Regions from separate parts of the Paenibacillus sp. LBL genome, predicted to be linked through region 2. Evidence: riboswitches for the same ligand, from Rfam matches in the RefSeq annotation. Region 2 holds a riboswitch; the other holds the start of a gene.
What was found. A riboswitch is a leader RNA that binds a small molecule or an ion and turns the genes downstream of it on or off. The one in region 2 is predicted to bind FMN.
Positions count from the first base shown of each region.

Region 1: it holds a riboswitch for FMN, as region 2 does, so the genes downstream of both, M2277_RS15550 (DMT family transporter) here and ribD (bifunctional diaminohydroxyphosphoribosylaminopyrimidine deaminase/5-amino-6-(5-phosphoribosylamino)uracil reductase RibD) in region 2, are expected to answer to the same signal.

Region 1 covers NZ_JARXYU010000006.1:131,888-135,010, reverse strand. The annotation lists gene M2277_RS15560 (choice-of-anchor I family protein) at 1-534, shown strand, start outside; gene M2277_RS15555 (hypothetical protein) at 779-1,165, shown strand; FMN riboswitch at 1,366-1,534, shown strand; gene M2277_RS15550 (DMT family transporter) at 1,677-2,657, shown strand; gene M2277_RS15545 (RNA polymerase sigma factor) at 2,871-3,123, shown strand, end outside.
Region 2 covers NZ_JARXYU010000004.1:190,062-193,184, forward strand. The annotation lists gene M2277_RS12040 (peptidylprolyl isomerase) at 174-605, shown strand; gene M2277_RS12045 (acyl-CoA thioesterase) at 689-1,084, opposite strand; FMN riboswitch at 1,310-1,492, shown strand; gene ribD (bifunctional diaminohydroxyphosphoribosylaminopyrimidine deaminase/5-amino-6-(5-phosphoribosylamino)uracil reductase RibD) at 1,878-2,978, shown strand; gene ribE (riboflavin synthase) at 3,006-3,123, shown strand, end outside.

The DNA.
Region 1 (3,123 bases), on a different contig from region 2:
GCGAAGGAACAGATTGAATCCATGGCCTCCAAACTGCTCGTGAACGGAGTGAATGCGAATGCGTATGCGCCTGGCAGAGAGATCACGCGTGCCGAATTTACAGCTATGCTGGTACGCGCCATGGGCCTCAGTCCTGTAATCGAGAGCGGGAAGTTCAAGGATGTCCGTGATGACGCCGCTTATGCTGGCGAGATTGGTGCGGCCTCGCTCTACGGTATTATTGAAGGCGGTAATGAAGGAGCCTTCTCGCCAAACGCCAGCATGACGCGTGCCGAGATGGCCGTGATGCTGACCCGTGCGATGGAGGCGGTGAGTCCATCTGCTCCAGCTGGCAAGGGTACGGACGCTGTTAACAGATTCAAGGATCAAGCTTCCATACCGGCCTGGGCGGCGGCAAATATCGGTCGCTTGGCAGATCAAGGCATTGTGCAGGGTGACCACCGTGGCAACTATGGGGCCCTCGACTCGGTTACCCGCGCTCAAGCGGCGCTGGTTTTGAACCGTGCTCTGGTCCAGCTCCAATGGATGGACTAGAATCAAACTGAAGTCATGCAACCACAAGACCGTCCTTAAGGCTCTCTATGAGCCTTAAGGACGGTCTTTTCGTACAGCATCAAACACAGGAGCAGTCTATTACTGCTGTGAAATTATTGACGTTGTCCGTGTATTGAAGCGCGATCTTGTCCTGCGGTGAAGGTCAGCGCTGCCATGAATTAAACAGAAGCGCCAAGTCACCGATAATATCAGTGAATGAATAAGCTGATAAGGATGTGGCCATATGCGTATCGAATCCGACTATTCGAGCTGGAATTCTGCCCGGCTGAAGATCGCAAAGCCGGGGCAGGAAGGGTTTGAAGAGATCTTTCAGAAGAACAAGAAAGAAGAAGAGAACAAAGGCAGGCTTGTGACGGTAAGGGAAGGCGGCTATTTGCGCCAATACATCGTTCAATCGAATGGGAGCAAGATATTGTTAAGCGAAACGAAGCAGTACAAGGATGAGGCTGCCGCCGATTCATCTCATCTCTTGGCGCCTTTGCCTCAAACGGGCGGAATGAGTCTGAATACGAAGGAGGCACTCCATCTGTTGAACCTTCAGGCAGGTGCAGCAGGGATTATAGCTGGAGCCGTATTCGAGACATCACGGGAAAATGGCAAAAAATCATAGTGGTAACTAATTGATACTTGCTGTATAATTCTCAGTAAGGATTAGTTGAATGTGAGATTTCTCATTGAATCCGGAGCGAAAATCATTTATTTTGAAAATAGATGTATTTACATGAAACCATTCATGTTATAATTTCAATATATCGACTAAGCTCATAGGAATTATTGGTTAATTAATGCGTTACCAAATAAAACATGAATATGGATCTTCGGGGTAAGGTGAAATTCCTAACCGGCGGTGATGGTTCGTTCCTTAACATGAACGAACCTCAGCCCGCGACTCGCTACGTTCTGGTATTAATATGAATGCAGCGACTGACTTGGTGCAAATCCAAGGCCGACGGTAAAGTCCGGATGGGAGAAGATCAAAGATGAGTTTGCTGTGGAACGGGATAGGAATACATCCGTTTCACAGTAGGCTTGTTTGATCAGCCCCCGTATATGTCGACACATGTCGTATACGGGGGCTTTCTGCTAGCAAGACCTCCGTATTCAAGACAGGAGAGGGCAAGATGAGTAATGTTAATACCGGAGTCGAGGTTAAACCCTACGATTCCGACACACACGCAAGCCGACGTTTTAAGGGAGGGTTTTGGCTCGTCGTTTTGGGAGCCGCCCTGTGGGGCGTTGATCCTTTATTCCGGGTCATTCTGCTGAAGAATCTGACTTCTGCTCAGATTGTGTTGCTTGAACACGTCATTATTTCGTTGATAGCTATTCCTGTATTATGGAAGAACCGCATGGAGTTAAAGGGGCTTGGATGGAATCATGTTGGTGCACTGCTGTTCATCTCTTGGGGTGGCTCGGCATTGGCTACCGTCTTGTTTACGATGGGACTGTCGAGCGGCAATCTGAATGCCGTCCTGCTTCTTCAGAAGCTGCAGCCGCTATTTGCCATTATACTGGCCAGCTTGCTGCTTAAGGAGAAGCTCCCCCGTCATTTCGGGATTTTACTCGTGATTGCTCTGGCAGGTACGTATTTGCTGACCTTCGGTTTAACCCTGCCCATTGGACATTGGAATGAATTTATTCAGGTAGGCAGCCTCTTGTCATTAGGCGCAGCAGCCTTGTGGGGCGGTTCAACGGTGATGGGACGCCTGATGGTAGGCAAGCTGAAGTACGAGACGGTAACCTCGCTGCGCTTTGTGCTGGCACTGCCCCTTCTGACCGTCATTACGTGGAGCGAGGGCGCTGCATGGAATATGCCGGCATGGGGTACAGGCGACTTTGCCCTGGTATCCTTGAATCTTATCGGTCAGGCACTGCTGCCAGGTCTTCTGAGCTTGCTTGTGTATTATAAAGGGCTGACTACGACCAAAGCCTCTGTAGCGACACTCGCTGAATTGAGTTTCCCTATGGTAGGCGTGCTCATCAACTGGATCGTATTCCAGCAGGTTGTAACAGGTCCGCAGCTCCTGGGCTTCCTGTTGATCTGGATCGTGCTGTTTATTATATCGAGACAACAATCCGAGGCTTCTCCTTCATTACAGTAATGGAGTAATTTCATATGTGCTTGCAGAAAAGCTGATCCGAAATGGATCGGCTTTTTTTGTCGTGACAAAGTTATTCCATTGGGTTGGTCGTCCTGTGAAAGGATCATTTTTTCGAAAGGTGTGTAGGGTTTTTAGAATTATAGGTGTCTTATATAGTAGCACCTGATCTATGGGGCTGGGTTCACCAAAAGAGATGATTAAGGGGGAGGATCCATGGAGGATCGGACATTGTTGGATGGGCTTGCAAGGAAAGATCTGCAATGTTTTGAAACTTTGGTTGAGCGCTATTCACGCTACATAGCCGCGGTGGTCGCTAAGGTGGCAGGTGGGCGGTTTAATTCCTACGATGTGGAGGAAATAGCCGGTGATGTGCTCATCAGGCTGTGGACAGACGGGCCCAGAATCATTCTGCGCGGGGATAGTCTCAGGCCTTATCTGGCCATAGCCGCACGTAATCATACCCTGA
Region 2 (3,123 bases):
GCCAATGCCTCAGAGCTGCGGTCAGGGCTCTTTGGTGTGCCTGTTCAGCTCGACATGGCGGGTGCGCGAGGACAAGTTCATTTTGCTTCGAGGCTCAATTCATAGTAAACTATAAAATGCATTATGTAACAAAACTACTGAAGCGGTCTAATAACGGAAGGAGATACACCTATATGGCAAAAAAAGCGAAGATCACACTGGAAAACGGTAAAGAGGTATTGCTTGATCTGTTTGAGAACGAGGCGCCGAACACGGTAGCCAACTTTGAGAAATTGGCTAACTCCGGTTTTTATAACGGCCTTGTATTTCATCGCGTAATCCCTGGCTTTGTCGCTCAAGGCGGCTGTCCGCAAGGAACGGGTACCGGCGGTCCGGGTTATACCATCAACTGTGAGATTAACCCTAACAAACATGAGCGTGGAAGCTTGGCTATGGCGCATGCAGGCCGTAACACAGGCGGCAGCCAGTTCTATGTATGCTACGAGCCGCAGCCGCATCTGGACGGTCAGCATACTGTGTTTGGTAAAGTTGTGGAAGGCATGGAGTACGTGGATGCATTCAAGGGCCGCGACAAAATGGAAAAAGTAGAAGTATACGAAGCGTAATTGTTAGCTTCCGGATTGGACAGGCGCACCTTAGGGTGTGCCTGTTTTTATGATGATGGTAATTAGAAAATCGGGGATGCGGATTACGAAGGAAATAATCTGCGAAGCTCCTCCGGAACTGATCTGCTTTTGCGAGTATGGGGATCCATGGCTACACTGGTTACCTCTGCATCTGCACACAGTTCACCTTCCTTGTTGTGGATCTGCTGCAGCATGACATAACTCGTCCGTCCGACAGATTTCGGCTCGGTCGAGATGGTCAACCGATCGCCTTGACCGCACTCCTTGCGATAATTGATATTAATGTTGACGGTTACGGTTTGGACACCGAGTTGTTTTAGCACGTCATACCGGAGGTCCCCAGCCTCGTACCATTCTTCTCGGCCCCATTCGAGATACTCCAGGTATTTAGCATTGTTTACATGTCCATTGACGTCAATTTCCGTAGGTCGGACGATGATGTCCAGGGATGTTTTCATCGTTGTTTGCTCCTTTTTAACAGAGATCAATACCTCATGTTTATCCATCAATTATGTTCTCTCTTACGACAGGATACTCCTGCTCCCAGCGCATCATTTAAGAAAACAGCAGGTCATGGGAAATGGATATTAAAGTTATGTGCTTAAAAAAAGTTAGTGGTTTTTCCTTGCAATTTTCAAAAGGTGGTGATAAGATTCATCATAAGATAAAACAACTTCATAAGTTTAATCCTTCGGGGCAGGGTGAAATTCCCTACCGGCGGTGATGAATGCAGTGGGCTTAACGTAATGTTAGCCAATGACTGCATCTTAGTCCGTGACCCGGATACGTGTGTGAATGACACCGTATGCGGTGGACCTGGTGCAAATCCGGGACCGACAGTATAGTCTGGATGGGAGAAGGAGTGAAAGACACATTGGCGGCAGCAAGTGCAGTCGTGTCTATGCACAGATCGTGACATGCGTTATGTGCAGGTTTTCACATGCGAATCAAAGCAGGCTTTGGCGATTATTTGTTGTCGCTGTGTATGGCTTTGAGTTGTTTGTTGTAGGCAAAACCTGCGTTCATGACGGTTATTTACCTTGTCATCCTTTAACTTCCATCAAGCCCTGTTCCGGATTCTTCTGAATCTGAAGCAGGGCTTTTTTAGATATCAGAGAGTATGCCCCCTTTGAAACAGGGGCTTTTATGATATCGAAAGACCAATTACTGCTAACTGCAGTCTAACAATGTGGAATGTACATCGATCACTTTATTTTTTATGGAGGTTGTGAGAGGGGGCCCATGTGTACCATGGATATCGTCAACGATGAATTCTATATGTCACTTGCACTGGACCTGGCCGAACGTGCTCAAGGACAGACGGGTATCAACCCGGTTGTCGGCTGTGTCATTGTGAAGGATGGTGCGCTTGCAGGAGTGGGAACCCATCTGGAGCGTGGAACCCCGCACGCCGAGATTCATGCCTTGAACATGGCCGGAACCAAAGCGGCTGGCAGCACGGTGTATGTGACGCTGGAGCCTTGCAGCCACTACGGATCGACACCTCCTTGCAGCGAAAGGTTGATCGCCGAAGGGGTCAAGCGGGTGGTCGTGGCGTGTGAGGACCCGAATCCGCTCGTTGCGGGCAAAGGCATCCAGATGCTGCGGGCAGCCGGAATCGAGGTCGTGACAGGGATCTTGAGAGAACGTGCGCTTCGCTTATACGAAGCCTTCATTAAATTCATTACGACGGGTCAGCCGTTCGTCACGTTGAAGACAGCAAGCACGCTGGATGGCAAGATTGCATCGAAAACCGGTGATAGCAAGTGGATATCGAGCGAAGAATCCAGGGAGCTAGTTCACACACTTCGTCATCGTCATCAAGGCATTATGGTCGGGGTGTCCACGGTTATTGCGGACAATCCAAGCCTGACAACGAGACTGAGTGTTGGAGGGCTGCATCCGGTCAGGATCATTGTGGACTCCAGCCTGCGAATGCCGCTTGATAGTCATGTGGTATCGGACGGAACGGCACCCACCTGGATTTTGACAACGGAGCAGGCAGATGAAGGCAAGCGGACATTGCTGGAGGAGCGGGAAATTCAAGTGATCCCATGCGGGGAAGGTCCGCGCGTTGATCTGAAGGCGGCCATAGCGAAGCTCGGCCAGATGGGCATTTCCTCGATTCTGCTTGAAGGAGGCGGCACACTGAACGGCGCCATGCTGGAACAGAAGCTTGTGGATCGGCTTATTCAGTTTATTGCCCCAAAAATCATTGGAGGGTACGATGCTCCGGGGAATTTCATGTTTAGCGGTTATGAGCAAATGAACCAAGCCATCGTGCTGACAGGGCTTGAAAGTAAAAGACTGGGCGACAATATTTACATCACCGGCATTCCGGTCTGGATGTAAGACATCGGGAAGGAAGGAGGGAAGCCTGTGTTTACGGGATTGGTTGAGGAAATAGGTGAGATGAGGCGAATTGGCCGCAAAGGCGAAGCCATGCTGCTGAGCATTTCGGCCAGCCGGATCATGGAGGATTTGAAGCTGGGTGACA